Regions from separate parts of the Vibrio sp. R10-SG3-ISO3 genome, predicted to be linked through region 1. Evidence: riboswitches for the same ligand, from Rfam matches in the RefSeq annotation. Region 1 holds a riboswitch; each other region holds the start of a gene.
The links. A riboswitch is a leader RNA that binds a small molecule or an ion and turns the genes downstream of it on or off. The one in region 1 is predicted to bind lysine.
Positions count from the first base shown of each region.

Region 2: it holds a riboswitch for lysine, as region 1 does, so the genes downstream of both, AC6R1A_RS13645 (LysE family translocator) here and AC6R1A_RS12455 (Na+/H+ antiporter NhaC family protein) in region 1, are expected to answer to the same signal.
Region 3: it holds a riboswitch for lysine, as region 1 does, so the genes downstream of both, lysC (lysine-sensitive aspartokinase 3) here and AC6R1A_RS12455 (Na+/H+ antiporter NhaC family protein) in region 1, are expected to answer to the same signal.

Region 1 is NZ_JCBDHE010000044.1:7,110-17,974, forward strand. It holds gene mnmA (tRNA 2-thiouridine(34) synthase MnmA) at 1-292, opposite strand, end outside; gene AC6R1A_RS12440 (hypothetical protein) at 623-895, shown strand; gene AC6R1A_RS12445 (inosine/guanosine kinase) at 1,030-2,334, shown strand; gene AC6R1A_RS12450 (H-NS family histone-like protein) at 2,386-2,793, opposite strand; lysine riboswitch at 3,416-3,597, shown strand; gene AC6R1A_RS12455 (Na+/H+ antiporter NhaC family protein) at 3,709-5,310, shown strand; His leader region at 5,510-5,645, shown strand; gene hisG (ATP phosphoribosyltransferase) at 5,695-6,591, shown strand; gene hisD (histidinol dehydrogenase) at 6,597-7,895, shown strand; gene hisC (histidinol-phosphate transaminase) at 7,899-8,972, shown strand; gene hisB (bifunctional histidinol-phosphatase/imidazoleglycerol-phosphate dehydratase HisB) at 9,032-10,105, shown strand; gene hisH (imidazole glycerol phosphate synthase subunit HisH) at 10,117-10,731, shown strand; gene hisA (1-(5-phosphoribosyl)-5-[(5-phosphoribosylamino)methylideneamino]imidazole-4-carboxamide isomerase) at 10,745-10,865, shown strand, end outside.
Region 2 is NZ_JCBDHE010000045.1:194,037-204,901, reverse strand. It holds gene AC6R1A_RS13680 (FimV/HubP family polar landmark protein) at 1-2,354, shown strand, start outside; gene truA (tRNA pseudouridine(38-40) synthase TruA) at 2,449-3,243, shown strand; gene accD (acetyl-CoA carboxylase, carboxyltransferase subunit beta) at 3,418-4,344, shown strand; gene folC (bifunctional tetrahydrofolate synthase/dihydrofolate synthase) at 4,388-5,653, shown strand; gene AC6R1A_RS13660 (SPOR domain-containing protein) at 5,654-6,187, shown strand; gene AC6R1A_RS13655 (CvpA family protein) at 6,250-6,741, shown strand; gene purF (amidophosphoribosyltransferase) at 6,777-8,291, shown strand; gene AC6R1A_RS13645 (LysE family translocator) at 8,799-9,431, opposite strand; lysine riboswitch at 9,519-9,715, opposite strand; gene AC6R1A_RS13640 (polysaccharide lyase 6 family protein) at 10,417-10,865, shown strand, end outside.
Region 3 is NZ_JCBDHE010000059.1:96,929-107,793, forward strand. It holds gene uvrA (excinuclease ABC subunit UvrA) at 1-2,001, shown strand, start outside; gene AC6R1A_RS17895 (PglL family O-oligosaccharyltransferase) at 2,096-3,859, shown strand; gene AC6R1A_RS17900 (pyridoxal-phosphate-dependent aminotransferase family protein) at 3,964-5,082, opposite strand; lysine riboswitch at 5,311-5,488, shown strand; gene lysC (lysine-sensitive aspartokinase 3) at 5,575-6,927, shown strand; gene pmbA (metalloprotease PmbA) at 7,006-8,349, opposite strand; gene yjgA (ribosome biogenesis factor YjgA) at 8,457-8,987, shown strand; gene thiQ (thiamine ABC transporter ATP-binding protein) at 9,077-9,793, opposite strand; gene thiP (thiamine/thiamine pyrophosphate ABC transporter permease ThiP) at 9,777-10,865, opposite strand, start outside.

The DNA.
Region 1 (10,865 bases):
CCGCTTTGTATTCCGCCAAAAAGTATTCGAATACGTTATCCCAGTACTCGGCAGCAAAGTTAATGGTGTGCAGGTGGATGCCCAACTTGTCACACACCGCTTGCGCGTCGGCGAGATCTTCTGCTGCTGTACAGTATTCTTCGTTGTCGTCTTCTTCCCAGTTCTTCATGAACAAGCCTTCAACCTGATAGCCTTGTTGCTTTAACAGGTAGGCAGAAACGGACGAATCTACACCGCCAGACATACCGACGATGACTTTCTTTTTACTGTTGTCAGTACAGTTTTCAGACATTAGGTCACACCACTCAATTTAACTGGATGCAAATTCTAGCAGAAAGCCGGTAGCGGTGACAGATCCGAGATCGAAATCACACCCATGCTTTTCAGCTTGTTCTCGCTAGGTTGTTATGCAGCCCATAGTTCGACAAATAGAGCCCAAGTTATCTGCTAAACACGGCAATGTACCTCGCGTAAATATCACAACATATCGGTTGATTGCGTTGATGGTCATTACGTCGACAGTTAGCACGGATATCATTGGGTAATGCAGGGTTAGTTGTGGCATAGTGGGCGAAATTCAAGAGTCCTAGGCTCATCTATCTCATTATTAAGTGAACCCCTCATGACTGAACACCAAGACGAACTGCTGCAAGAAACGCAACTTATTGAAGTGATTGAAAACCAACTCCAAGATGGCAACCCCATCAAAGTGAAAGAAACGTTAATGCGTTTGATGATGACGGGCACAGCAAGAGACGAAGCAATTGCCATGATGGCTTGCGCAGTCTCAATCGAAATTTTTGATGTGATGAAAAACGATGGTGAGTTTAATCTTAAACGCTATTCCGAGCACTTGGATTTATTGCCAGATTTGAGTTTTATGGAAGGTGAATAAGCCGCCGCTAATCGTTATCGACGTTGTGCCAGGTTAAATGTGCGAGCAAACGTTTGCTATGCTAGCGGGAGTTGCCGCGCCAATAAGGGCGCGGTAGAATCGCGCCACTTTTTATCCCTTACTTTACTCTGATTATGAAATTTCCCGGCCAACGCAAATCCAAACATTACTTCCCGGTTCATGCTCGCGATCCTTTAGTGACTCAAGCGCAGGACAGCAAGAAAATGTCCCGCACCCACATTATTGGTATCGACCAAACCTTAGTGGATATTGAAGCCAAAGTGTGTAGCACGCTCATCGAAAAATACCAGTTAAGTAAGGGACACTCACTGGTGATTGATGATGCGACGGCCGAAGCGTTATACGACGAACTTAAGCGCGATGATTTGATCACCAATGAATACGCGGGTGGCACGATTGGCAATACCTTGCACAACTATTCTGTGTTGGCGGATGACCGTTCGACGCTGCTTGGTGTCATGAGTCAGGACATCAAGATCGGCAGTTACGGTTATCGTTATTTGTGCAATACCTCCAGTCGAATGGATTTGAATTATCTGCAAGGTGTCGACGGCGCGATTGGACGCTGCTTCGCGCTGATCACCGAAGACGGGGAGCGCACTTTTGCCATTAGTGAAGGGCAGATGAACCAGCTTAAACCAGAGAGCATTCCAGAAAAAATCTTTAAAAATGCTTCTGCACTGGTGCTGACTGCGTATTTGGTGCGCTGCAAAGCGGGCGATCCGATGCCAGAAGCGACCATGCGCGCTATTGAGTACGCGAAAAAGCACGATGTACCGGTCGTTCTCACGTTAGGGACTAAGTTTGTCATCCAAGATGACCCGCAGTTTTGGCAGCAATTTTTGCGCGATCATGTCACCGTTGTAGCGATGAATGAAGATGAGGCGCATGCGCTCACTGGGGAGAGCGACCCGCTTGCGGCATCAGACAAAGCCTTGGAGTGGGTCGATTTGGTGCTGTGTACTGCTGGGCCACTTGGCTTGTTTATGGCCGGTTATACCGAAGACGCGGCCAAACGTGAAACGTCATTGCCTTTGTTGCCAGGTAGTATTGCGGAATTCAATCGTTATGAATTTAGCCGCCCTGCATTAAAAGATAATTGCGATCAAGCGATCAAAGTATATTCCCATATTTCACCATACATGGGTGGTCCGGAGAAAATTAAAAACACCAATGGCGCCGGTGATGCGGCATTGTCTGCGTTATTGCACGATATGGCCGCGAATAAATACCACAAAGAAAATGTGCCCAACTCGAGTAAACACGCGCATGCGTTTTTAACTTACTCTTCCTTTTCACAAGTATGTAAGTATTCCAACCGTGCCAGTTATGAGGTATTGGTTCAGCACTCTCCACGTCTTTCGAAAGGTTTACCAGAGCGAGAAGATAGCTTGGAAGAAGCCTACTGGGAACGATAAACGAAAAAAGCGCCGAAAGGCGCTTTTTTTTGAACTAACTTACATCGAAAGTTAGATCAGGAACTCTTCTAGGCTCTTGCCTGCATCCAATTGCTGTTGAATAGCAGATGGGGTGCGACCCTGACCTGTCCAAGTTTTAGTTTCTCCGCTTGCATCCACGTATTTATATTTTGGTGGACGAGGTGCACGTTTCGATTTTGTTTTGGTTTTTGTTTCACCAGCAAGCGCAGAGTAAAGGGCATCAATATCGATACCTTCTTTAGAAATTTGCTCAGCAATGGCAGCCAGTTTGGCTTCTTGCTCTGCCGCTGCTGCACGCTGCGCTTCTTCCTCTTCTTTACGCTCAGTAAAGACTGTCGTTAATTTGCTTAGGGCGTCTTCCAGTTGCTCAAGAGTCAGTTCACGTGCTGCTGCACGAAGACTACGAATATTTAATAGTGTTTTTGTTAGTTCAGACATAACATCTCTCATTGTTATCTTATTTAAGAGTATTTCTTAAATACTAATCCTGATATTTAAACATTACAATCCATTCTTAGCAGAATGCGATAAATTTATTGTTACTGTCAGCCAAATTTACCTTTCTTTACTTTATTGGAGCGATCATTCGGCTAAGTCTTGTTTTGACGCTCAGATTTAATAATAGAGTTTCATATCTATTATTAAACGTTTCTTATCCTGATGGTACTGTTTAGATAAAAGTCGCCGAAATCAGCATGAGAACGAATTTGCCTAATAGTTGGCATTATAATGTCGATATAGTTCAAATGAACCACCTCAATACGTTTTCTTTTACGATTTCGATCACAGCACATATTTCGACTTGGAGAAAGTGCTATCTATTTGGCATTGCAGTCAACACCGAGTTTTTAATGTCCCGGGCGTTGAACGTCAGCACAGTGTGAATTGTCATCAAATTGAGAGTTGGCTTCCTGTTTGTACCATCGCTAAGCAATAAAAGTGACAACAAAACGAGCCAAATTGTTGAAATGCAGTTTTAGATGGGTACAATGGCGCCACCTAATGCATGACTACAGTAAAACCTTTGTTAATTTGATGTTTCATTGGTTGATTATTTTGGTTGTGCGGTAGAGGAGCGGAATAAAATATTAGCGTTTGTTGGGGTGATGCCAATGAGCATGCGTGAAAGGTTATCTCGCCGAAGTGGGCTTCCATATCAAAGGAGTTCGCTGGGGTTAGTCTCGAAAGGGCTAACACTGCCATAGTCTATAATGTGTAAAACTATGGAGCGCTACTGTAGGGTTGGGTGAAGTGTCTACTTCCCTGTCGCTAAGTTCAACATTATCAACGGCCTCGTGCGGTTGACTAATCTGCAGTAGATCTCTAACCATTTATTACTGGTTTTTGAAGATCATGAATTTAATTGATTTTGCCTCATCTCCTTTATCTCTTTTGCCACCACTCGTGGCGTTGAGTCTTGCGATCATTACGCGTCGCGTTCTTGTGTCTCTCGGTGTGGGTATCGTTTTAGGTGCCGTATTGCTTAACGACTATTCGTTTTCGAGTGCGTCGGGTTATCTTGCGTCAACCGTATCGGGCGTTTTCGTAGAAGACGGTGGCCTCAATACTTGGAACATGAGTATTGTCGGCTTCTTGCTTTTGCTCGGTATGATGACAGCACTGCTGACGCTCTCAGGCGGCACTCGCGCGTTCGCTGAATGGGCGCAGTCTCGTGTGAAAAGTAAACGCGGTTCAAAACTGCTTGCTGCGTTTTTGGGCGTGTTCATTTTTGTCGATGATTACTTTAACAGCTTGGCGGTGGGCGCGATTTCTCGCCCAGTCACGGACCGTTTTTACGTCTCTCGCTCTAAGCTGGCTTATATTCTCGATTCGACCGCTGCCCCTATGTGTGTCTTGATGCCCGCATCAAGCTGGGGTGCCTACATTATGACCATCATTGGTGGCATCTTAGTGTCTCATGGCATCACAGAGTATTCCGCGTTGGGCGCTTACGTGCGTTTGATTCCGATGAACTTCTATGCGGTATTTGCGCTGTTGATGGTGTTTGCTGTGGCTTGGTTTGGTCTCGACATCGGTAAGATGCGCAGCCATGAAATTGCGGCGTCTCAAGGCCGTGGTTTTGACAAAGATGCAGAGAACGACACCAAAGAAGCGCACGAGCTCAATGAAGAGCTGGATATTCGTGAAAGCGAAGGCGGACGCGTCCTTGATTTGGTTTTGCCTATTGTGCTGTTAATCATTGCAACGGTCGCGGCCATGCTTTACACCGGTGGTCAAGCGCTCAAAGCGGATGGCGAAGCGTTTAATCTGCTGGGCGCTTTTGAAAATACCGATGTGGGTTTGTCTTTGATCTACGGTGGTATTGTGGGTTTGGCAACCGCGCTGTTTACGGTGGTTAAGCAACGCATTGCGACCATCGAAATTGCTCGTACACTGTGGATTGGTGCGCGCTCAATGTTTGGTGCGATCCTCATTCTAGTCTTCGCGTGGACCATTGGTAGCGTGATTGGTGACATGAACACGGGTAAATACCTGTCAACGCTGGCGCAAGGTAGCATCAACCCGCATTGGTTGCCGGTTATCCTGTTCTTGCTCTCGGGTCTAATGGCGTTCTCAACCGGTACCTCTTGGGGGACATTCGGTATCATGTTGCCGATTGCGGGTGATATGGCTGGGGCGACAGATATTGCCTTGATGTTGCCAATGCTGAGTGCGGTGCTCGCCGGTTCGGTCTTTGGTGATCACTGCTCACCGATTTCGGATACCACGATCTTGTCTTCGACGGGTGCTCGTTGTAATCATATTGATCACGTCTCGACTCAGTTACCTTATGCGTTATCTGTAGCAGCGATCTCTTGTGTCGGCTTTATCACTCTCGGTATGACAGCGTCGGTCGGTCTCTCATTTGCGGTCGCCAGCGTGGCGTTTGTGGCCGTGTGCGCGGTGCTTTCAATGATGTCTAAGTCGAAGCTAGCGAGCTGTGCGACGTCCTAAAACGATAGACAGTTCGTATCTAACTGACAGATTCTATTGATTATTTTAAGGAGGCTTTGGCCTCCTTTCTTATTTGTATTAGACAAATAAGAAAAAGTTGAAATTAAAGGTTGAAAAGATCCCTGAGCTTGGTTAGTGTGGGTATCAACCAAGCGAGCTAAGAGAGCTTTTTCAGTATGCGCAATTTTGTAATGAACATTCATCATCACCATCACCCAATCTAGTCTTTCGGGAGATGTGCGCATACCCGGGAGATAGGAAACTCCCGGAGGTAAAAATCGCAAATATAATGATTTATGACCCTCGGGAGACAAACCTTCCGAGGGTTTTTTAGTTTTTAAGTCTAAAGTTTTGAAAGATTTCGAACACAGGGATACAAGAGTCATGCAAACACAACGCCTAAGAATCGCCATTCAGAAAAAAGGTCGTCTAAGTAAAGAGAGCCAAGCACTGCTGAAAAAGTGCGGTGTGAAATTTAACGTCATGGGTGAAAAGCTGGTGGTTCACTCAGAGAACATGCCAATCGATTTGCTGCTTGTGCGTGACGACGATATCCCAGGTTTGATCATGGACGGTGTGGTTGATCTTGGTTTCATTGGCGAAAACGAATTGGAAGAAGTCCGCCTAGACCGCAAAGCATTGGGTGAGCCTAGTGAGTTTGTGACATTGCGCCGTCTCGATTTTGGTGGCTGCCGCCTCTCTATTGCGATCGATAAGGATGAAGAGTACAACGGCCCGCAAGATTTGGCCGGTAAGCGTATCGCTACCACCTATCCACAATTGTTAAAAGCCTACATGGATGAGCAAGGCGTACCGTTCTCAACCTGTATGCTGACCGGTTCTGTTGAAGTCGCGCCACGTGCTGGCCTTGCTGATGCCATCGCCGACCTAGTGTCTACCGGCGCTACTTTAGAAGCGAACGGCTTAAAAGAAGCGGAAGTCATCTTCCAATCAAAAGCGACCCTTATTCAGCGCAAAGGTGAGTTCGCACAAGATAAAACCAAACTGATTGATAAGCTATTGACTCGTATGCAAGGCGTTCAGCAAGCGAAAGAGTCGAAATACATCATGCTGCACGCCCCAGCAGACAAACTTGAGCAGATCAAATCGCTCCTTCCTGGCGCAGAAGATCCAACCGTTTTGCCGCTCTCTGCTGATAAACAAAAAGTGGCCGTTCACCTTGTGAGTACCGAAAACTTGTTCTGGGAAACCATGGAACAACTCAAAGAGCTTGGTGCTAGCTCAATCCTAGTACTGCCAATTGAGAAAATGATGGAGTAAGGGCGATGAGAACAGTTGTTTGGCAATCATTGAGTGAATCTCAGCAAGACTCCATTTTAGAGCGCCCTGCCATTACCGAAGGGGCGAATATTACCGCTGCGGTGTCTGAGGTTATCGCACAAGTAAAAACGCAAGGCGATGCTGCTCTATTGGCGTTGACGGAAAAGTATGATCGCGTCAAACCAGAGTCGATTCGAGTCTCAACTCAAGAGATTGAGGCGGCGTCAGAGCGCTTAAGCGAAACCATGAAGCAAGCGCTTGAGCAAGCGTACGCCAATATCGCTAAGTTTCACAAAGCCCAAAAGCCACAGCCTATTAAAGTTGAAACGCAACCTGGTGTTGTGTGTGAACAAGTGACTCGAGCGATTCAGAAAGTCGGTCTTTACATTCCAGGTGGCAGTGCGCCACTGCCATCGACCGTATTAATGCTCGGCGTACCGGCTAAGATTGCGGGTTGTCGTAAAGTGGTACTCTGCTCACCACCGCCGATCGCAGATGAAATCCTCTACGTGGCGAAGCTGTGTGGTATCGATGAAGTTTACAATGTTGGTGGTGGTCAAGCGATTGCTGCGATGGCTTACGGAACAGAAACCGTGGCGAAAGTGGACAAGATTTTCGGCCCTGGTAATGCGTACGTCACAGAAGCTAAGCGCCAAGTGAGCAACGATTTTCGCGGTGCCGCGATCGACATGCCAGCGGGCCCTTCTGAGGTGTTAGTGATCGCTGATGAGACCGCCGACCCAGATTTCATTGCTGCGGATCTCTTGAGCCAAGCTGAGCACGGCCCAGACTCACAAGTGGTGCTGGTCACGCCATCGCCAGTGATTGCCGATCAAGTGACGGATGCCGTTCAGCGTCAGCTCAAAGTACTGTCTCGCGCTTCTATTGCAGAAAAAGCACTGGCGTCGAGTTTGATCATCATTTCTGATTCCATCACTCAGGCGGTTTCTATTTCGAACTACTATGGCCCAGAGCACTTGATCGTACAGACCAAGAACCCACGTGAACTGCTTCCTCTTCTTGATAACGCTGGATCGATTTTCCTTGGTGATTGGTCTCCTGAGTCAGCGGGCGACTATGCGTCGGGCACCAACCACGTTCTGCCTACCTATGGTTACACTCGCACCTATTCAAGTCTAGGATTGGCGGATTTCTCCAAGCGTATGACGGTGCAAGAGCTCTCAGAGGAAGGGATTAAAAATCTTGCGCCGACCGTCGTGACCATGGCGGAAGCAGAAGGACTGGATGCGCACAAACGCGCCGTTACCATTCGTGTAGAAAAATTGGCTCAGAAGCAAGGGTAAGAGATGGAAAAGCTAGCACGCAAACAAGTTCAGCAATTGACCCCTTACCTGTCAGCACGTCGTATTGGCGGCAGTGGCGATGTGTGGCTCAATGCCAACGAGTCGCCGTTCAACAATGAGTATAAGATGGATTTCGCCCGCCTGAATCGCTACAGTGAGTGCCAACCTACTGAGTTGATTAACGCTTACGCCGCTTACGCGGGGGTGAAACCTGAACAAACGCTGACCTCGCGCGGTGCGGATGAGGGTATTGAGCTTCTGATTCGCGCATTTTGTGAGCCGGGCGAAGACGCCATTTTATATTGTCCACCTACCTACGGAATGTACGCTATTTCAGCGGAAACCATTGGTGTGGAGAAAAAAGTGGTGCCGTTGACTCAAGATTGGCAACTGGATCTCAGCGCCATTGAAGCCAACTTAGACAAGGTAAAACTGGTCTTTGTTTGCAGCCCTAACAATCCAACCGGTAATTTGGTTAAGCGTGAAGACATCGTCCGACTGCTTGAGATGACCCAAGACCGCGCTATTGTTGTGATGGATGAAGCTTACATCGATTTTTGTCCAGAAGCATCGACGGTCGATTTACTGGCTCAGTCCCCCAATTTGGCTATTTTGCGCACTTTGTCCAAGGCGTTTGCCCTTGCCGGTCTGCGCTGTGGCTTTACCTTGGCGAATGAGGCGTTGATCAACGTCTTGCTGAAAGTGATCGCGCCATACCCAGTGCCTGTGCCAGTGGCGGAAATTGCCACCCAAGCTCTCTCAGAGGCAGGGCTTGCTAGAGCCAAGTTCCAAGTGCTTGACCTCAATGCCAATCGCGCGTATTTGCAAGCGGGCCTGTCGACCATTGCTGGTTTAACGGTGTTCGAGGGGTGGGGCAACTATCTGTTGGTGAAATTCCCCGATGGTGATGCACTGTTTAAAGCGGCGTGGGACACTGGCATTATTTTGCGCAATTCGCCGATTGAGGATTGCGTTCGCATCAGTATTGGTAGTCGAGATGAGTGCGAGAAGACACTCGGTTTTATCCGTAACTACTATTTATCCGCAACTACTACAGCGCGTGATGACACGCAATAAAGAAACAAATGGGCGCTGGCTGTGGCGGGCGCCTTTAAGATTGAGATAAGGAAGTTCGAGTGAGCACACAACAAAAAATTCTTTTCATTGACCGAGACGGCACCTTAATCGTCGAGCCGCCGGTTGATTTTCAAGTCGATCGTTTAGACAAACTCAAGCTAGAGCCGTATGTGATCCCAAGTTTGCTTGCGCTGCAAGACGCAGGGTATCGCTTGGTGATGGTCACAAACCAAGATGGCCTAGGCACAGACAGCTATCCGCAAGCGGATTTCGATGCGCCGCACGACATGATGATGGAAATCTTCTCCTCTCAGGGTGTGAAGTTTGATGATGTATTGATTTGTCCTCACTTTGAAGAGGACAACTGTTCGTGCCGTAAACCGAAATTGGGTATGGTCAAAGAGTACCTTCAAGGCGGCAAAGTGGATTTCAAGCACTCTGTGGTCATTGGCGATCGCGCGACCGACCTTCAACTGGCGGAAAACATGGCGATTCGCGGCATCCAATACCACCCAGCAACCATGGGGTGGCCGAAAATCTTAAAAGAGCTCACCGTGAATGCTCGCGTTGCTGAAGTGGTGAGAACCACCAAAGAAACCGACATCAAAGTGAAGGTTAATCTCGATGAGCAAGGTGGCAACGCCATCAGCACTGGTCTTGGCTTTTTTGACCACATGCTAGACCAAATTGCGACGCACGGCGGCTTCCAAATGGTATGTCAGGTGGAAGGCGATCTGCACATCGACGATCACCACACCATTGAGGACACTGCACTGGCGTTGGGCCAAGCACTAAAAGAAGCGTTGGGCGATAAACGTGGGATTGGCCGCTTTGGTTTCAGCTTGCCGATGGATGAGTGTCTGGCGCAGTGCGCGTTGGATCTCTCTGGTCGACCTTACTTGAAGTTTGATGCCAAGTTTAGCCGCGATCAGGTCGGCGATTTATCCACTGAAATGGTGGTGCACTTCTTCCGCTCATTGACCGATACATTGGCGTGTACCTTGCACCTCTCTTCAGCCGGCGATAATGATCACCATATCATCGAAAGCTTGTTTAAGTCGTTTGGTCGCACTCTGCGTCAAGCTATTAAAGTGGAAGGCAATGAACTGCCGAGCAGTAAAGGCGTGTTGTAAGGAGAGAGACTATGACAAAGCAAAACGTCGTTATCATCGATACTGGCTGTGCCAACGTCTCATCGGTCAAGTTCGCTATTGAGCGCCTAGGTCAATCCGTGACGATTTCAAAAGATCCTGATGTGGTGCTCGCTGCGGATAAGCTGTTCTTACCCGGTGTTGGCACGGCAAGCGAAGCAATGAAAAACCTTGCTGAGCGTGATTTGATTGATTTGGTGAAACGGGTCGAAAAGCCACTGCTTGGTATCTGTTTAGGTATGCAACTGCTTGGCAAACTCTCCCAAGAGAAAGGCACGCAAGGCGAAAATGCGGTTGAGTGTCTCGGTCTTTGTGATGGCGAAGTACGCTTGATGGAGACGGGTGATCTTCCGCTCCCGCACATGGGGTGGAATACGGTATCGGCCACCCCAGATCACCCACTGTTTAAGGGGATTGAAGAGGGAGAGTATTTCTATTTCGTCCATAGCTTTGCGATGCCTGTCGGCGACTACACCATCGCTCAGTGTGAGTATGGCCAACCCTTTACCGCTGCGGTGCAAAGTGGCAATTACTACGGGGTGCAATTTCACCCAGAGCGCTCATCGAAAGCCGGCTCAAAACTGATTGAAAACTTTTTAGCATTATAGGGACATAACCTTCGTGATTATTCCAGCACTCGATTTAATAGAAGGTCAGGTCGTTCGTCTTTATCAGGGCGATTACGGCCAAGTGACCGAATACAAAGTGGATCCAGCTGAGCAGTTTAATCTGTATCACCAAG
Region 2 (10,865 bases), on a different contig from region 1:
CAGAGCCAGAGCCAGAGCCAGAGCCAGAAGAAGAAGACGACTGGTTAAGCGCCGCTATCGACGAAGTGGAAAATCCTGACTATGACTCAGAGACGCCGCTCGATAGTGACGAGTTGTTGCCGCAAAGCGGCAGTGAGGAAACGCCAGCAGAGCCAGCTACGCAGAGTGATGATGACCAAAGTGATGATGCTGACGATGATGATTGGCTGACGTCTGCCGTTGAAGAGGTTGAGCAGCCACACGTTGAAGAGAGCCCATTAGAAGAAAGTCCGGTTAAGGAAGAGTTAGCGACTGAGCTAGAACCAACACAATCTGTAGAGGATGAGAGTACACCTGCCGTTGATGCTGGATGGGACCAGGACAGTGATCAACCAGCTTCTAACACACAGGAGAGTGAAGCGGTAGAAGCACCGGAATCGGATGAGAAGGAATCATCAGACGAGCTGGAGCTTGCGCCATCATCAGCCCCTGAAGTCGCTGCGAATGAGTTTGGTGTTCCGCAAGATGAAGATTGGCTGGTGGAAGACCCAACACCAGAGATACAAACTGATGCGGATACATTGGACAGTGCAGATCCACTGTCGCAATCTGTCAGTGATATCTCTGACGTCGATGATTTGGAACTTCCAGAACGTACTGAAGAAGATGACCTCGCGGATGTGGCCAATGAGCCTGCAACATCAGAGCCAGAGAAATCAGTCAGTGACGATGAGACTCACGATTTTGATGATTTAGAGCTTCCAGAATACAGTGAAGACGATGCGCTTGCGGATATGGCCAACGAGCCTGCCGAACCAGAGGCAGAGAGATCAGTCAGTGACGATGAGACTCTCGATTTTGATGATTTAGAGCTTCCAGAATACAGTGAAGACGATGCGCTTGCGGATATGGCCAACGAGCCTGCCGAACCAGAGCCAGAGAGATCAGTCAGTGACGATGAGACTCTTGATTTTGATGATTTAGAGCTTCCAGAATACAGTGAAGAAGACGCACTTGCGGTTATGGCCAACGAGCCTGCCATACCAGAGCCAGAGCAATCAGTCAGTGACGACGAAACTCTTGATTTTGATGATTTAGAGCTTCCAGAGTACAGTGAAGACGATGCGCTTGCGGATATGGCCAACGAGTCTGCCACATCAGAGCCAGAGACATCAGTCAGTGACGATGAGACGCTCGATTTTGATGATTTAGAGCTTCCAGAGTACAGTGAAGAAGATGCGCTTGCGGATATGGCCAACGAGCCTGCCACACCAGAGCCAGAGAAATCAGTCAGTGACGATGAGCCTTTCGACTTCGATGCTCTCGAGCTTCCCGAATACAACGAAGACGATGCTCTGGCGGATTTGGGCGATGAGCCATTCATTGATCTTGAAGAGAAGGCGCTAGCGTCGAGTGCAGACTCTCCTCAAGAGGAGCAAGCGACGGAATCAGTCGATACCGATGAGCTTGAGCTGCCTGAATATAATGAGGATGACGCACTGGCAGATATGGCTTCAGAGCCGATGTCTGATGGCCAAGGCGAGCCTGTTGGGCAGGAACTGACCGAGTTTGATGAGCTGGAATTGCCTGAATATGGTGAAGACGAAGCGCTGGCTGACATGCCGACCACAGATGGGGACGTAGAGAGTGCCGATGAGGTCAATTTCAATTTAGACGATTTGGAGACGCCTGAACTGTCGGAAATTCCTTCCGAACGCCGCGTTGATATCGACGTCGCTGAGGCAATGGCTGCACAAGAGTTTGATGAGCAGGCGTTTGATGAGTTGCTTGCAGACAGCGAGGATGCCACACCTAGCTTCTCATTTGACAGCCCGATCGATGCCACAACGTCTGACAGTGCCGGTATGGATATTGACGCTATGCTCGAGATGGGCGGCGAAGATTGGAACGGCTTTACGCTCTCTCCCGAGCAGCAGGCACAGATTTCGGATGACATTCCTGAAGAAGAGCGTGGGGTTTGGGATCAAGATAATGCTTTAGAGCAACCTGAGGTCAGCGATGAAGATTGGAGCATTCAAGACAGCGCCGACGATTTCAGCCCACAGCAAAATCAGTTTAGAACCATTGATGAACTGATGGCAGAAGTGGAGATGGAAGAGCAGCAAGAGTTGGATGACGAGCTCAAGTTGGATGTTGGCCTGAATGATTTCCCTGATGTGATCGGTGACATTGGTGATGAGATTGATGTCGATTCAAACGCAGAGGCGGCAGGAAAACTTGATCTCGCCAAGATTTACGTTGAGATGAATGACGCGCAAGGGGCCATCAAACTGCTCGAAGAGGCGATTGTTGATGGCAGTGACGAGATTCGTCGAGAAGCCAAACGTCTGATTGACAAAATCAACCGCGGATAGGCGAGTTAGAGTGAGGTAAGAGGGCTGCGGCCCTCTTATTTTTTATCCCTATTAAAGGTATACTGCCCGGCCCATTTTTAAAGAGATTCTGCAGATGAGAATAGCGTTAGGTATCGAATATAACGGTACTCAATACTATGGCTGGCAACGCCAAAAAGAGGTGAAAAGTGTTCAGGAAGCGCTCGAGAAAGCGTTGAGTGTTGTCGCCAATCACCCCGTTGAAGTGCAATGTGCTGGCAGGACAGATGCAGGCGTACATGGCACAGGCCAAGTGGTTCACTTTGATACCACGGCAGAAAGAAAAATGGTGGCGTGGACTATGGGCGTGAACGCCAATTTGCCATCGGATGTCTGTGTTCGCTGGGCGAAAGAGGTACCGGAGTCGTTTCATGCTCGTTTTTCTGCGACCGCGCGACGCTACCGCTATATTATCTTCAATAGCCCTCTCAGACCCGGGATCCTCTCGTCAGGCGTGAGCCACTACCACGGTGAACTGGATGAAGCATTGATGCACCAAGCTGGGCAGTATTTGCTCGGCGAAAACGACTTTACCTCATTTCGAGCGGTGCAATGCCAATCTCGTAGCCCTTGGCGCAATGTGATGCACCTGCATGTGTCTCGTCACGGGCAATATGTCGTGATTGATATTAAGGCCAATGCCTTTGTGCATCATATGGTACGTAACATTACCGGCAGCCTTATCTGCGTGGGACGTGGGGAACAAAAGCCCGAGTGGATAGAGTGGTTGCTTGGCGTGAAAGACAGAAAATTGGCGGGCGCCACAGCGAAAGCAGAAGGATTATACTTGGTGGATGTGGATTATCCGGATGAGTATCAGTTGCCACGCGTACCGATCGGACCTCTGTTTTTGCCAGACAATCTGAACTAATTCGTGATAAATTGTCGAATCAATCAGGACGTTAGGGCGTGAGACAGAGAGTCAGAAAATAGGTACAACCAGTTTTTTGTCTACACTTGGCATTTAATATGCTTTAATCCTCACGCGTAAATTCAGAATTTGAATCCCTGTATTGAACGGGGATCGAGAGAGAAAAGGTCTTCCATGAGTTGGCTTGAAAAGATTTTAGAAAAGAGCAATATCGGCACATCGAGAAAAGCGTCAATCCCTGAAGGGGTATGGACCAAATGTACATCGTGTGAACAAGTGCTTTATCACGCTGAACTAGAGCGAAATCTAGAAGTTTGTCCTAAATGTGATCACCACATGCGCATGTCGTCGCGTCGTCGTCTTGAAACATTTTTGGATGAAGGCAATCGTACTGAGTTAGCCACTGAGCTTGAGCCACAAGATAAGCTCAAGTTCCGCGATTCGAAGAAATACAAAGACCGTATTTCTGCTGCGCAAAAGAGCAGTGGTGAAAAAGACGCGCTCATCGTTATGCAAGGCGAGCTGTTGGGTCTACCTGTGGTTGCGTGTGCGTTTGAGTTCTCCTTTATGGGTGGCTCGATGGGTTCAGTCGTTGGCGCTCGTTTCGTACGTGCGGTTGAAGCGGCGATGGAAAACAACTGTGGTTTAGTTTGTTTCTCGGCCAGTGGTGGTGCGCGAATGCAAGAGGCGCTAATGTCTCTGATGCAGATGGCAAAAACCAGTGCAGCGTTAGAGCGACTATCGCAAAAAGGATTGCCGTTCATCTCAGTGATGACGGACCCAACCATGGGCGGTGTATCGGCGAGCTTAGCGATGCTAGGCGATATCAATATCGGTGAACCCAAAGCACTGATTGGTTTTGCTGGTCGCCGTGTGATTGAACAAACCGTTCGTGAAGATCTTCCAGAAGGCTTCCAGCGCAGTGAGTTCCTATTGGAACACGGGGCTATCGATATGATTGTTGATCGCCGTGAAATGCGTCAACGCATCGGCAGTTTGTTGGCCAAAATGACCAATCAACCGTCGCCACTGGTGGTTTCTGTGAATGATGCGCCAAATGAACCTGCATATGAAGTACCAGAAGCGGACGAAAAAGGGTAAAGTAACACACTAACAAACCACCACAATTTATGGTTTCAGTTAGATGAGTCAAACCCAAATTCCACAAGCCACATCCCCTCTTACGATGTGGCTTGATTATTTAGCCAACATTCACACCTCAGCGATCGATCTCGGGCTAGACCGAGTCCAAGCCGTCGCACAACAAGCCAACTTAACCAAACCCGCTCCGACAGTCATTACCGTTGCTGGTACCAACGGCAAAGGTTCTACCTGCGCTTTGATGGAAGCGATTTTGCTCGACGCAGGGTATAAAGTCGGTGTCTACTCTTCTCCTCATTTAATTCGATACAACGAGCGCGTGCGCGTCAATGGCGTCGATTTAGCCGACGAGAAGCATTGCCAAGCCTTCGATTTCATTGAACAGCAGCGCGGGGATATCAGCCTAAGCTTTTTTGAGTTTGGCACGCTTGCGGCGTTACGCCTGTTTCAAACCGAGCAAGTGGATGTTGTCTTGCTTGAGGTCGGTTTGGGCGGGCGTTTAGACGCCACTAATGTCGTCGATCATGACGTATCCGTGATTACCAGTTTAGCCATCGACCACGTCGATTGGCTGGGCGATGACATTAACGTAATTGGTTTTGAGAAAGCCGGCATCTTTCGCGCAGGCAAACCAGCGATTTGCGGTCAGCCGAAAGCGCCATCAACCGTGGCAGCACACGCCGACGATATTCAGGCTGAGCTCTTTCAAGTGGGGATTCAATACCACTATGAGCAACAATCAGAGACACAATGGCGCTGGCAACTTGGCACTTTTGAATTAAACGAGCTACCCATTCCCGGACTGCCACTGCAGAACGCGGCGACGGCCTTAACGGCGCTGGCAAACGCCAATCTGGATATCACAGATATCAATATCGTCAACGGCCTTGAAAACGCCACCTTGCCAGGGCGCATGCAAATTCTGCACACTTCGCCAGTGATACTTTTGGATGTCGCGCACAATCCACATTCAGCGCAATACTTGGTTGAACGTGTAGCAAAGCAATACCCAAAACGTGTGATTCATACTGTGGTGGGCATGCTGCATGATAAAGACATCAAGGCGACGCTGGCTATCTTGAGCGAGCTTTCTTCGCATTGGTATCCAGCTTCACTGCATGGCCCTCGCGCCGCGCACGCTAATGAACTGGCAAGTCATTTACCAGCCGCGACTCAAACCTTTGATTCTCCGGTGCTGGCTTTTGAAGCCGCGATGACAAAGGCGGGCCAAGACGATGTGATACTGGTTGTTGGCTCATTTCATACCGTTGGGGAAGTGTTGGCGCATTGGCAAACACAAGGAGATTAAATGGCGAGCAAATTTCAAAACCGCTTAGTCGGTACCATCATCTTAGTGGCGATTGGCGTCATCGTATTGCCCGATGTGCTCGATGGCAAGAAAAGCCACTATCAGGAAGAGATCGCCAGTATTCCGCTAAAACCGGAGCTTGAAAGCGATCTGGAATCGTTTGAGATTCTCGAGCCGGTGGATGACTCGAAAGCGCTGCCCGATACGCCTGTCGCGGTCGTCACTCAAGAGGAGAGTGCAGAAGAGGCGCCACTCGAGGTGATCGTTAAAGCCATCCCTGAACGCAATGAGTATCAAGACAGTGCATGGATCATCCAACTGATGGCGTTAAAAAACGCAGAGAATGCGCAGAGCGTCGTGGATGATTTGCAAAAGCGCGGATACCAAGCACACACCAAATTAGAGAATGGTTTTACCCGAGTAATTATTGGTCCTGATGTGTCGAAGAGTAAACTCGAACGCCAAGTGATTGAACTGGAAAAGATCACTGGCTCAAAAGGTCGATTGCTTAAATTTAAACCACTAAATCCATAAGAAAACGTTTGCGTCAGCGTTTTTTCTGTTAAAATGCGCGCCAACTTAAGATGTAGAACAACATGAACTGGTTAGATATTGTCATTTTAAGTGTGATCGGCCTCTCAGCGCTGATCAGTTTAATTCGTGGCTTCGCGAAAGAAGCACTGTCTCTTGTTATCTGGTTTGGCGCCTTTTTTATTGCCAGTCAGTACTACGCGAAATTGGCGATGTATTTCACCAATATCGAAGATGACATGATCCGAAACGGATCCGCGATCGCTGCTCTGTTTATTGCAACTCTGATTGTCGGTGCTATCGTCAATTATGTGATTGCTCAATTAGTGCAGAAGACAGGTTTGTCTGGAACGGATAGAGTCCTTGGTATCGTGTTTGGCGGTTTACGAGGTGTTCTTATAGTGTCAGCGGCACTATTCTTCATGGATGCGTTTACGTCGTTTCCAGACTCACAGTGGTGGAAAGGGTCGCAGTTGGTACCGGAATTCAGCCGCATCATCGCACCTTTTTTTGAACACCTACAAGCAACATCTAGTTTCTTATCTGGGGCGTTATAGCGCTCCAGCCATTGTCGAAAATCGAGGGTTAAGACATGTGTGGTATTGTTGGAATCGTGGGCACAACGCCTGTAAACCAGTCTATCTATGACGCATTGACGGTATTGCAGCATCGTGGCCAAGATGCCGCGGGTATTTGTACCATAGATAGCAATCGTTTTCGTCTTAGAAAGGCGAACGGTTTAGTAAAGGATGTGTTTGAAGCCAAACACATGCAAAGACTTCAAGGTACAGTGGGTATCGGCCATGTTCGCTACCCAACAGCAGGAAGCTCAAGCGCGTCTGAAGCGCAACCTTTCTACGTGAACTCACCATTTGGTATCACACTAGCTCACAACGGTAACCTCACAAACGCACACGAAATTCGCGAAAAGTTGTTCGAGAAAGATCGTCGTCACATCAACACCACCTCTGATTCAGAAGTGTTGCTTAACGTGTTGGCTCATGAGATTGATACTGTCAAAGGTAACGTTACCTCTGAAGATGTGTTCCGTGCTGTCACCAATGTGCATCGCGCGATTCGTGGTGCTTACGCGGTGACGGCTATGATCATCGGTCACGGCATGATTGCGTTCCGCGATCCTAACGGCATTCGCCCACTGTGTTTAGGTAAACGCGAGGTTGAAGGTCGCACCGAGTACATGGTTGCCTCTGAATCAGTAGCCCTAGATGCGGTCGGTTTTGACTTTATGCGCGATGTCGCGCCAGGTGAAGCAATCTATGCGACGTTTGATGGTCAACTGCATACTAAGCAGTGTGCGGACAACCCTCGACTCAACCCATGTATTTTCGAATTTGTTTACTTTGCACGTCCCGACTCCTTTATCGATAAGATTTCGGTTTACAGCGCACGTGTAGAGATGGGTAAGAAACTGGGCGACCGAATCCGTGACGAATTTGCTGATTTGGACATTGATGTGGTTATCCCGATTCCAGAGACCTCGTGTGACATCGCTCTACAAATCGCTCAAGCGATTGAAAAGCCTTACCGCCAAGGTTTTGTGAAAAACCGCTATGTTGGCCGCACGTTCATCATGCCGGGTCAGCAGCAGCGTAAGAAGTCAGTACGTCGTAAACTCAACGCGATTCGTTCAGAGTTTAAAGACAAGAATGTCTTGTTGGTTGATGATTCTATCGTACGTGGTACTACGTCAGAGCAGATCATCGAAATGGCCCGCGATTCAGGTGCGAAGAAAGTGTACATGGTCTCTGCTGCGCCAGAGATTCGCTTCCCGAACGTGTACGGCATTGACATGCCAAGCGCCAATGAGCTTATCGCCCATGGCCGAGACAACGAAGCGATCTGTAAGCAAATTGGTGCCGATGAGCTCATTTTCCAGACGTTGGAAGACCTTACGGACGCCGTTGGCCTAGGCAACACAGACATCTCTCAGTTCGAAACGTCGGTATTTAGCGGTGAATACGTAACCGGCGACATCAATCAGCAGTACTTAGACTTTCTTGAGTCTTTGCGCAGCGATGATGCAAAAACGCAACGAGAGATTCAGCAAGAGCTTGCTAACCTAGAGTTGCATAACGAAGGTGCGTAACCTCCACGCCCTCTACGTAAACGTATTTAATGGTCATCCAACGGATGACCATTTTTTATTGCGCCATCCGGCTGCTGTCAGATGACAATAACGTGCGATTACTTTTTGGGTTTAAAGCCGTAATTAGCTGAACACGCGTTATCTCATTTCTGCCCCAAACCGCCTTATTGCTATTACTCAGCAACGAGTTACGCTGCGGAGTTTGTGATACGTGAAGTTATGGCAGACACCAGAACAGCGCTGCACGGAATCTCCCATTTCCAATCAAAAACGATGCCCTTACCCAGAAAATATCACCTGAGTTGTTATGCAAATTCACAACCGGACAGAAGTTTATTGGAGTAGCATCCCATAGTGTTGCTTTCAGGAACTCCTTCGTACCCAAAAACGTAAAAGGCCACCGTTTGTAGCGGTGGCCTGTTTGCTCTGAACTAGAAGGAAACGCGCATCATGTAAATGTCTAATTCACTATTGCGGTACACGCTCATTCTCCTTGAGTAGATATTTTTAGTTTGTTGATACTGCTAACTTTACACCCAGACCAGCAAACATTGTTCCGACAGCACGATCTAACCAGATGCTGAGTTTTTTACTGCTTCTAACTCGTTCAGAAATCTTGTCTGCCGCAAGAACATATGCAGCTTCCACAACGATAGCAACCGCAATAACAAGTAACCCGAGATAGAACAACTGGAATGATACAGAGCCTGCGTCTTCACGAACAAACTGTGGTAGAAACGCCATAAAGAAAATAGCTACTTTAGGGTTTAGAATGTCGATTAGTACCCCTTGCTTAAATGCTTCAAATGCTGTTTCTTTGCTCTGATTTGAGCCATCGGCATTTAACTCAAATCCAGATGATCTAAATGACTGATAAGCAAGATATATCAGATAAGCCGCACCAACATACTTAACAATGCTAAATGCTAGTGCAGAAGAGACTAAAATAGCAGATAAGCCAATGGAAGCAGCAAACACATGGAAAAGCGCTCCGGTACATACACCAATAGCCGATGCTAAGCCTACCTTTTTTCCATTGCTAATTGTCTTCGTCAGGATGTACAGCAGATCAGGCCCCGGAGCGACATTTAGAGCAAAAGCGGTGGTTAGAAACAATAACCAAAAGTTAAAATCAGACATTCTTACCTCAATATATATTATGGAGGCTACTAGAACAGCGATGCAGGATGCAAAGCTTTGGGGGGACACATATAAACTGGCTCACCATCCATCTGTAGCGCTCCATAGAAAACGTGTTTTTGTCATCCTAACGAGTTTACTATGGCAGTGCTGTACCTATTCGATACAACCCCAGCACTACGGGGTGACGCCCGTGGCACTTCGGCATTGACTCCTTTCACTCAGGGTCAATGGTTGTCAACCTAAACTGAGCTACTGATAGGTAATGCGCCTCTACATTGCTGCACTGATTTTCGCCAATACAGCTTTGCAAATGAAGATAAACTATAAGGTAGAATGATTGCAAATATTTTTTGCGTCGCTTAAACCTCCCAACGGAGCTCTGGGAAAATCAATTCGGGCCGAACGAGATTCTGCATACTTTGCGGCGAATTCTGCATATAGAGAATCTAACAATGTAGATCGCAGGTGGAAGATTATGTCCAATTCCGCGCAGACAGACCATCGCTGACAACGGTGGTCTTTGACGTTTTGGGGTACGAAAAGTTATCCGTAATAACCTAAATTAGCAGTGTTCCAGCTAGCAGAAAGAATTACCAACTCATTCATGCTCTGTATCTTTCCCAAAATCTCGATCAATATTTCGTTATGGCAAGTGCACTAATATTACAAATTATCCTTAATTTGCAGGGTCTCTCATATGCTCTAGTTTGAAAATTCTACTAAGAGTTAAGGTAATCTCAGATAAAAGAATTTAAAAACAATAAGTTAAAATAAAATTTAAGAGAGCTATTGACCTGAACCAAGACCCTTTACAACCATTAAATAGCATGGTCTATTTGTATTATTAAATTGTTTGAACTTATCCACAGTTTAACAAAGCCGACGCGATTCAGACCACATTCCAAGGGCGAATCAGTTTTCTCGCCCTCTTGTGTGTTGCTAACCTTGCCTCATACTCAAATACCCTACGAAAGAGATACTAATGAAAAAGTCACCAATTGCATTTATTTTAGGTTCATTACTATTCGCAAGCGCGACAACGAGCCACGCAAGCACAGAACAAGTTACCCAACCGACAGCAGTTATGGTTGATCAAGGTGTTGCTGTTGCTTCTGCACAAGAGGTACTGGAGCTACGCGAGAGCATCAACAACGCGCAAGATGGCGATGTGATTAGCATCAAACCAGGTCGCTATGCCGATTTAGGTCGTGTGACGTTATCAGCGGACAACGTCAAGATTGTCGCTCAAGAGCCTGGAACTGCCATTTTTAACGGTTCAACTCAGTTCTTGATTAAGGGTGACAATAACCTAATTGAGAGCTTAGTCTTCACTGAAGGTGGCGCAACGCTAAGCACTGAAAGTCATGATGCAAACATCATGGGCGTGTTTGGTATCTTTGGTAAAAACAACACCTTAAATAACTCTGTTAT
Region 3 (10,865 bases), on a different contig from region 1:
GCCTGTCATACCTGTGATGGCCTTGGCGTTCAGCAATACTTTGACCCTGCACGCGTGATTTTGGATGAGTCACTCAGTTTGGCAGAGGGTGCTATCCGCGGTTGGGATCAGAAAAACTACTACTATTTCCAAATGCTGACGTCGCTCGCCAACCATTATCAGTTTGACCTGAACGCACCCTTTAAGTCTCTGCCAAAGAAAATTCGCGATGTGATTCTCACCGGCTCTGGCAGAACGGAAGTGGAGTTTAACTACATCAATGATCGCGGGGATATTCGCGTTAAACGTCATCCGTTTGAAGGTATTCTCAATACCTTGGAACGCCGCTATCGCGATACTGAATCTAACTCGGTACGCGAAGATTTGGCCAAGTACATTTCAACCAAAACCTGTAGCAGCTGTGACGGTAGCCGACTGCGCCTTGAAGCGCGCAATGTGTTCATTGGCGATACGACGCTGCCGGAAATTGTCGAACTCAGTATTGCCGATGCACAGACCTTCTTCCATGAATTGACTCTGGAAGGTCAGCGCGCACAAATTGCCGAGAAAGTGATGAAAGAGATCAACGACCGCTTGCAGTTTTTGGTCAATGTCGGTCTCAACTACCTCAACCTATCCCGCAGCGCCGAGACACTCTCCGGTGGTGAAGCGCAACGGATCCGCCTTGCCAGTCAAATTGGTGCCGGTTTAGTTGGCGTGATGTATGTACTGGATGAGCCTTCGATTGGTCTTCATCAGCGTGATAACGAGCGCCTGCTCAAGACGTTGACTCACCTGCGCGATCTTGGCAACACCGTGCTCGTCGTGGAGCACGATGAAGACGCCATCCGTATGGCGGATCACGTGATTGATATCGGTCCGGGCGCGGGCGTTCATGGCGGCAATGTAGTGGCAGAAGGCACCATGGAAGAGATCATTGCCAATCCGAACTCTCTCACGGGCCAATACCTCAGCGGTCAAAAGCAGATCCGAGTTCCAACGGAGCGCACGCCTAAGGATCCGAAAAAAGTCGTGCAGCTCATTGGCGCGACGGGCAACAACCTCAAAGATGTCACGCTGGAGATCCCTGTTGGGCTGTTTAGTTGCATCACCGGGGTGTCTGGCTCAGGCAAATCGACCTTAATCAACGATACGTTCTTTAAAATTGCCCACACCGAGCTCAATGGTGCGACGACCGCCACACCCGCGCCGTATAAAACCATCAAAGGGCTACAACATTTTGACAAGGTGATCGACATCGATCAAAGCCCGATTGGTCGCACTCCGCGCTCAAATCCAGCGACCTACACCGGTATTTTTACACCCATTCGTGAGCTGTTTGCTGGCACACAGGAGTCACGCTCTCGTGGTTACAAACCGGGCCGGTTCAGTTTCAACGTGCGCGGCGGGCGTTGTGAAGCTTGCCAAGGTGATGGTGTGATCAAGGTGGAAATGCACTTCTTGCCAGATGTGTATGTCCCTTGTGACGTCTGTAAAGGCAAACGCTACAACCGCGAAACCTTAGAAGTGCGCTACAAAGGCAAAACCATTGACGAAGTGTTAGAGATGACGGTCGAAGACGCACGAACCTTCTTCGATCCAGTTCCTGTGATTGCTCGCAAGTTGCAAACCTTGATGGATGTGGGCTTGTCTTACATTCGCCTAGGTCAAGCGGCCACGACCCTCTCCGGGGGGGAAGCGCAGCGCGTTAAATTGGCGCGTGAGCTCTCTAAGCGCGATACCGGCAAAACACTTTACATTCTCGATGAGCCGACCACAGGTTTGCACTTCCACGATATCGAGCAGCTGTTGGCCGTGTTGCACCGCCTGCGTGATCACGGCAATACCGTTGTGGTGATTGAGCACAACCTCGATGTGATTAAAACTGCAGACTGGATCGTCGATTTGGGGCCAGAAGGGGGGCAAGGCGGCGGTGAAATTATTGCAAGCGGAACACCGGAAGATGTGGCCTTAGTCGAAGGCTCACACACAGCGCGCTTCCTTAAGCCTATGTTAAAGTAAGCAATAGTAGTAAAAGTGAATAAAAAAATAGTAAAGTAAACGGGCTGGCGTGCTTCTTAGTGCCAGCCCGTTTTATTTGCTGGAAAGGAACACTATGGCAACCACCCACGTGGCAGGCACGCAGCTTCAAGCACGCACACAAGCTCGCCCTCTAACGAAACCTTTCTTGGCTATGATTGGCCTAGTCTACCTTGTCGCGATGCATTTCTTCATGCCGAACCCAGGCGGTTCAGGCTTGGCCCTTGCCTTTAACCCACCCACTTGGCTGCTGAGCTCAGTCGCCATCGCTCTTGGGCTTTATCAAGTTGGGACACGTGGCCAAATTCGTTACAACAAATTGACCATAGGTCTGTTTCTTTGTTGTGTGATCATGACCGTGCCCGTGCTCTATCCGCACTCTGAGCTGTCGTTGTCGGTCGCGCGATTAAGCGGATTGTGGGCCGGTTTTTTGCTGTTTGCCGTGCTGCAACAATTTCGTTTTAGTAACCCTCAGCGTCAAAGGCTGTTGTGGTTTGTGGTTATCGCCGTGTTCATTGAGGCCTTGTTTGGCTGGGTACAGTACCTAGTACTCGAACCCGGCAATCCCTTTGGCTATAACACCGACGCCAATCGTCCTTACGGCATTTTTCAGCAACCAAACGTCATGGCGAGCTTCTTAGCCACAGGGCTTGCGCTGTCTGGCTATTTTCTGACCCGTCAACCCATTAAATATCAAAGAAAAGTCAGCCATGTGGCGCTACTCTATCTGGTACCGGCCATCGTGCTGCCCCTACTGGTAGTGCTCGCCTCTCGGACGGGTTGGCTCAGTGCGCTACTGGTCGTCGTGCTGCTGATCCCTTATTTGATGCGCTTTGCCACCAAAAAACGCACCGTCGGTTGGCTCGTCTCTGTGCTTATTGGCGTCACCATTGGCTTAGGGACCACGTTAATCGGTGAGAACAACACCCTAGCAGAGCGAAAGGTGAATCTAGAAGGGCCCAGACAATACACCTTCCCTCAGACGCTCGATATGCTGATTGAAAAGCCATTTACTGGCTATGGTTACGGACGTTTTGAAGCTGAATACTTGGTCTATACGGCGCGTCAACATCAGCTCAACGCCAGTTACCCGCCTGGGCTTGCATCAATGGATCACCCACACAACGAAACCTTATATTGGGGCGTAGAGGGGGGTGTGCTGCCGATTTTGGCTATGTTGATCGCGGCCATTTTGGTGCTGTATCGTATCTACGCAGCGAAGAATGGCACACGTTTGGCGATTTTCTCGCTCTTTATCCCCATCGTGCTCCACACCCAATTAGAATATCCGTTTTATCACTCAGCGATTCATTGGCTAACCTTTATCTTATTGATTTACTGGGTCGACCAACGTAAGCGCGCCTACCGATACGCGCGATTGAGCATCGTATCGCAGACCGGGCTGCGCGTAGCAAGTTTGGTCTTGCCGCTGGTGACGTCGTTTTACATGGTCACCACGTTGCACACCAACTACATATTGACGCAGTTTGAGCTCTCCAAACCAAAAGATCCAGATATCCTTAACCGAGTCAGTAACCCGATTGTCTGGCAGGAGCGTTTTGACTGGGACATCTACAGCACCTATCTCAATATTGGCCTGCACCAGCAAAACCCTGAATTTATTCAACCGTACGTGGATTGGTCGCTGGGCGTGATTACCCACAAACCAAGACCGGCATTCTACAACAACTTAATTCTGGCCTACCAAGGTTTGAATGACAGTGAAAAGGCGGAACAAATCCGAGCCGAAGCGCAATTCCTGTTTCCTCGGCGCGATTTCTCAGACGTGCAATACGTGCCACCGACTACCGACGCACTGCTTCGTACAGACGAAGAATAAAAAGAAAACAAAAAGTAGATAAGAAAAGGCTCTCCGAACTGGAGAGCCATCTGCAATCATTAACAGGGCAAATTATTCGCCGAGCGACTCTAATCCGAGCGACTCTATCCGAGCGACTCTTTAAGCGCTTGTAAACAGAGTGCGACGTTCTCCTCCCGCGCACCATAGCCCATTAGGCCAATCCGCCACGCCTTGCCCGCCAATGCGCCAAGCCCGGCACCAATTTCCAGATTGTACGTATCAAGGAGGTGACTGCGTATTTGGGCTTCATCAATCCCCTCAGGAACATAAATCGCATTCAGTTGCGGCAAGCGTGCGGACTCTTCCACCACAAACTCAAAGCCGAGCGCCAATAAGCCGGTCTTGAGCTTGTTGTGCATCTGCTGATGGCGACGCCACGCGTTTTCTAACCCTTCATTTTTGAGCATCAGCAAAGCTTCATGCAGTGCATAGAGACTGTTGACGGGCGCTGTGTGGTGGTAACTACGCTTGCCCTCTCCACTCCAGTAACCGAGTACCAAACTTTGGTCTAAAAACCAACTTTGCACCGGGGTTTGACGGGCGGTGATTTTCTCAATCGCTGCACTGGAGAAGGTCACAGGAGAGAGGCCCGGCGTACAAGAGAGGCACTTTTGACTGCCCGAGTAGACCGCATCAAGTTGCCACTCATCGACTTTGAGTGGCACGCCACCCAATGACGTCACCGCATCGACGATCGACAACACATTGAACTCTTTAGCAAGCGCGCCCAGCGTCTTCGCATCACTGCATGCCCCTGTCGACGTTTCTGCATGGACAAACGCGAGGAGCTTGGTATCAGGATGCGCCTGCAACGCATCACGAACTTTCTCTACCGAGACCGGCGTTCCCCAGTCATCATCGACCAGCACCGCTTCACCGCCGCAGCGCACCACGTTTTCTCGCATGCGCTCGCCAAACACGCCATTGCGGCAGACGATGACTTTGTCCCCCGGCTCAATCAAGTTAACAAAGCAGGTCTCCATACCTGCACTGCCTGGTGCCGAGACAGCAATCGTAAACTCATTGTTGGTCTGAAAGGCGTATTTAAGCAGCTGCTTGAGTTCGTCCATCATCTGGATAAAAAGCGGGTCAAGGTGGCCCACCGTCGGGCGGCTCAAAGCTTGCAGTACCTGTGGGGAAATATCGGATGGACCAGGGCCCATCAAAATACGGCGAGGGGGGATAAAACTTTGGTAAGTCATTGGCAACTCCTTTTGAATCATGAGGGTGTTCTTGTTGTTATCTCTTCACCATAATCGAATTCATCCAGCGCAGCAATGCGCAAAAAGTCGACAGGTCATACCAGTCTCACAAACCGAACCTATCGTCTTTAACCCGTAAATTTCGCATTGACATTAAGAGGATAAACACGTTCAATGCGAAAGCGGTGGCAAGACAATTCGTCACCCTGTTGTACAAACAATTATGCTTTTTGCAGAAGAGGAGCACTACCCAGGTAGGCATGTTGTGGAGCCACAATTCCAAAACAACATTCTGAGGGGGAGTAGTGCCGAGGTAGGCTTATATTGTGGTTTAAGTCTGTCGGTTGACTTGGGTTGAGTCCCATCAACTGTCATCAGCGCTGTCTGGTGATGAGCTTCTGAGGTCGTACTCCATACCTACCTCTACTCTCGCTCATCCTCACCTCACGCAAAGGAAAGACTCAATATTCAGGAAGTTGTGGGAGAAATGCCGTGAGCAATTTTAACGTTGCTAAATTTGGTGGGACAAGTGTTGCAAACTTTGAAGCGATGAGCCGTTGTGCGGCGGTCGTTGAGAACAATCCAGAGACAAAACTGGTGGTCAGCAGTGCCTGTTCAGGGGTAACAAATCTATTGGTCGCGCTGGCGAACGGCGTACAAGATCAGCAGCAACGCAGCGATATTCTGACTCAGCTCGCTGAGATTCATGATGCGATTCTTAATCAACTCAATGATCCAACCCATGCGGCGAGTGAAGTGTACAGTCTGCTTGATACGGTCACCAGTCTTGCGGAAGCGGCCTCGATTCAAGCCAGCAATAAGTTGACTGATCACCTTGTTGCGTGTGGTGAACTGATGTCGACCCACATTTTAACCCAACTAATGATTGAGCGCGGCATCAACGCGGTACGCTTTGATATTCGTGATGTACTGCGCACTGACAGCCACTTTGGCCGCGCAGAACCGGATCTTGCCGCCATTCGAGAGCTTGCCAGTGACACCTTGCTGCCACTGTGCCGCGAGCACGTTGTGGTGACACAGGGCTTTATTGGTTCCGATGAAGAAGGCAACACCACTACCCTTGGCCGTGGTGGCAGTGATTACAGTGCGGCTTTGATTGCCGAGGCAGTGCAAGCCTCTGGCTTAGAAATTTGGACTGATGTACCGGGAATCTACACCACAGACCCGCGTATTGCCCCGAATGCGGCACCGATTGCAGAAATTAGCTTCAGCGAAGCGTCAGAGATGGCGAATTTTGGCGCCAAGATCCTGCACCCTTCGACCCTAGTCCCTGCTCTGCGCCATGATATTCCGGTGTTTGTCGGTTCCTCTAAAGCGCCAGAGCAAGGCGGTACTTGGATTCGTCATCAAGTGGAAAGCTCACCGCTGTTTCGCGCCCTAGCCCTACGTAACAACCAAACCATGGTGACGCTGCGCAGCGCGAAAATGTTCCATGCTTACGGCTTTCTAGCCAAAGTGTTTGAGATCTTGGCCAAGCATAAGGTCTCGGTCGATTTGATCACCACCTCTGAAATCAGTGTCTCATTAACGCTTGATCAAACAGGTACCTCTGGCGGTGCGCCATCGTTACCTCAAGCTGCGCGTGAAGAGCTTGAAGAGCTGTGCAGCGTGAAAGTGGAACACAACCTCTCCGTCGTCGCCTTGATTGGTAACAACATGAGCGAGAGCAAAGGCTATGCAAAACAAGTATTTGGTACACTTGAAGACTTTAACTTACGAATGATTTGTTACGGAGCTAGCCAGCACAACCTCTGTTTCTTACTGCGTGAATCAGAAGCCAAACAAGCGATTCAGAAGTTGCATGTCGAGCTGTTTGAGCGCTAACAGCACTATAAATACACATCAGCGACGAAGCACTCTCGTGTTTCGTCGCTGAAGCATTGCTACGTCAAATAGTGAGGCTTATTCGCCCGCCACTTTCATTGACTCAAGCAAGATAGAACCGGTTTGAATCTGCGAACGGGTTTCCACATCACTGCCGACAGCCACTATTTGGTTGAACATCTGCTTGAGATTACCTGCGATGGTCACCTCCGAGACGGGGAATTGGATTTGACCATTCTCAACCCAAAAACCGGCTGCGCCGCGCGAGTAATCGCCCGTCACGATATTCACGCCCTGCCCCATCACTTCTGTAACCAAAAAGCCGGTGCCCAGCGCCTTAAGCATTTGATCAAAATCTTGCCCTGTGGATTGCACGTACCAGTTGTGGATGCCACCCGCATGACCGGTTGGCATCATCGACATTTTACGCGCCGCATAGCTGGTCAATAGGTAAGTGGATAACACGCCGTCAGTGATTATTTGTCTATCTTGCGTAGCAACGCCTTCGCTATCAAACGGGCTTGACGCCAGACCACGCAACACATGGGGACGCTCGTCGACTTGGAACCAGCTGGGTAGAATTTGCTGACCAAGATGATCAAGAAGAAACGAGGATTTGCGGTACAAGTTGCCACCACTGATCGCCATCACAAGGTGACCGAGTAGACCCGTTGCGACATCCGCCGCAAACATGATCGGGTACTGACCGGTTTTGAGCTTCTGCGCGTCTAAACGACTGACGGTTTTCTCCGCTGCGCTCAGGCCCACGGATTTCGGCGTCCACAGGTCGTCTTTGTGACGCGACACTGTGTAGCTGTAGTCACGTTCCATTTCACCGTTTTGGCCTTGACCAATCACACAGCAACTGATGCTATGGCGACTTGAGGCATAACTCGCCAGTAAGCCGTGGCTGTTGCCGTACACTTTGACGCCATAGTGGCTATCGTAGCTGGCGCCATCACTTTGCTTGATCTTATCGCTGTAGCTGAGCGCTTCTTGCTCCGCTTCAATCGCCATTTTTGCCGCGTAGTCAGGGTCAGGCGTATCGGGGTGAAACAGATCCAAATCAGGAATATCTTTGACCATCAGTTCAGCCGGTGCTGGGCCTGCGTACGGATCTTCTGATGTGTATTGAGCGATATCAAGTGCCGCCAATACCGTTTGTTGAATCGCTTTTTCGCTTAAGTCTGACGTTGAGGCGCTGCCTTTACGCTGATTGCTATAGACGGTAATACCGAGTGCACCGTCACTGTTGAACTCCACATTTTCGACCTCACACATGCGAGTCGATACGCTTAAACCTGTGGTTTTACTGATGGCAACTTCCGCGGCATCCGCTTTTTCACCCGCCATCTCTAACGCTTTCGCGACGGCAGCTTCAAGCTCGATACGCTGCTGTGCCACTTGCTTTTTTACGTCCATATTCTCTTCATCAGTCGTTGCTTTGTCGCTAGGATAACAAGAATTTCGCTTTCTCCCCATGATTCTTGTTAAAATAGAGAAATAGACGTTCAAATGAAGGTATGAAAATGGCTCGCAAAAATCAAAAAGCGCCATGGGAACCAGAAGAAGAGATCATCTGGGTAAGTAAATCCGAGTTGAAGCGTGACATGGAAGAGCTGCAGAAACTGGGTGAAGAGCTCGTTAACCTCAAGCCCTCTGTGTTGGAAAAATTTCCACTCAGCGAAGACTTGGCCGATGCGATTCGCGATGCGCAACGTTTTAAAAACGAAGCGCGCCGTCGTCAGTTGCAGTTTATCGGAAAATTGATGCGTCACGAAGACCCAGAGCCAATTCAAGCGGCGCTGGATAAAGTCCGTAACAAGCACTCTCAAACCACGGCGCTGCTGCACAAATTAGAGCAATTGCGTGACCGTGTGGTGGAAGAGGGCGACAGCGCCATTGAAGAGGTATTGACGCTGTATCCGGATGCGGACCGTCAGCGTTTACGTCAGCTTGCTCGTCAGGCGAACAAAGAAAAGCAAGCCAACAAGCCAGCTAAAGCGTATCGAGAGATTTTCCAGATCCTCAAAGCATTGAGCAGTGAAGAGCCACAATAACACGCTCTTACTCAGTGATGATTGAAGCGGATAAGTGCACACTTATCCGCTTTTTTTTATCTCTGCTTTCTAGCCCATTGTTATTGCGCTCAGTTGTGCGCCGTGGTGGCCGCCTGAACAAATGCGCCGAGGCTAGGGTCCGAGTGGGTCGCCGCTAGCTCTGAAATCGGCCCAGTCGCTGCGACATGACCTTGTGATACAAACGCAAAATGCGTGGCGATCGCTTTGGCATCACCTAAGTGGTGCGTCACCATTACTACCGTAATATCACGCTCACTCGCCAACTGTTTGACCAGTGATAGCATCTCTAACCTGAGCAAAGGATCGAGCGCTGAAAAGGGCTCGTCTAGCAGCCATATCGGCGCAGACTGTACAAAGCAGCGCGCTAACGCAACCCGTTGACGCTGGCCACCAGAGAGCTCATGCGGCAATCGAGACAAATACTCCGCCACCCCCACCTGCTGTGCCGCTTGCACTACCGCCTGTTTCTGCGTTGCAGACAACTTCAAGCCGGGGTCCAATCCAAGGCCTATGTTTTCCGACACGGTAAGGTGAGCAAACAAGTTGTGCTCTTGAAACAACATCGCAAACGGGCGCTGATAAGGCGCCAGCCCGTTGAGTGTTTGCCCTTGCGCTAAAATTTCACCGCTTAATGGTTCAATAAAACCCGCCATCAAGGCGAGCAAGGTCGACTTCCCTGCGCCACTGGGTCCCATAAGCGCGACGATTTGCCCTGCCTCAACGTGCAGATCAAACTGAAATGACTCGGCATGATAATCGTAATGCAGGTCACTGAGAGTGAGCATAGTGACTCCTATTGGTGGGGGTAGAAGCAGAGCGAGGGCGAAACAGGCGCTCCATCAGCGCAAAACAGCCCACACTCAAAAGCAGTAAAGTGACCGATACGACTGCCGCCGCGTCCATTTGGTAACTGCCGAGCAGTTGGAACAGGTAGAGCGGCAGCGTACGAAACTCCTGGCTGCCAAACAGCGCGATGGCACTGAGATCGCCCATAGAAAACATAAAGCTGATGGCAAACGCGTGCGCCAGCGGCCGTTTTAATGCGCGCCATTCCACCACTCGTAAACGGCGCCAACCGCGGATTCCAAGGGTTGCACAAAGGTACTGATACTGCTGCTCGAGTTGCAACATCGGCTGAGCCAAGGTTTTGATCACATAAGGCAGCCCCATTAACGCGTTGACCGTAACAACAACGACCAAGGCGTAGCTGAGCGCATCCGTCCACGAACGGAGCAGCAAAAAGAGCCCGGTCGAGATCACTAATCCTGGGGTCACCAGAATGATGGTCCCTAGCAGCTCTATCTTATCCGCGTCTTTCTCACGTTGATTGAGGCGCAGTCTTCGGCTCGACAATAAAATCGCCGTGCCCGCACTGACAGCGATAACGCTCGCCATGCTCGCCACTTTCAGTGACGCGCCGAGCGCGGACCAAAATCGGCCATCGCTCAGCACACCCAACGCCTGAGAATTCATGCCACTGGTCAGCACCATCCCAAGAGGCGGCAACACTAACAGCAAGCTAAAACCTATCCAAGCGCCATCCCAGCACTTAGAGAATAGACTGTCTTTCACCACCAACGCAGTTGGTGCGTCGCTGCCCATCGAAATAGCAATAGGTCGAGCGAAACGTTGAATCGATAGTGCCATTAAGCCACATAGCAGCATTTGCCAAATTGCCAGTAACGCGCCCGCTTGCAAATCAAAATCAAACTTGATCGCTTGGTAAATCGCGAGCTCAATGGTGGTCGATTTGGGCCCGCCGCCCAATGCCATCACAGTGGCAAAGCTGGTAAAGCAGAGCATAAACACCAACCCGCAAACGGGCGCTAATTGCTGCCTCATCCGCGGCCATTCGAC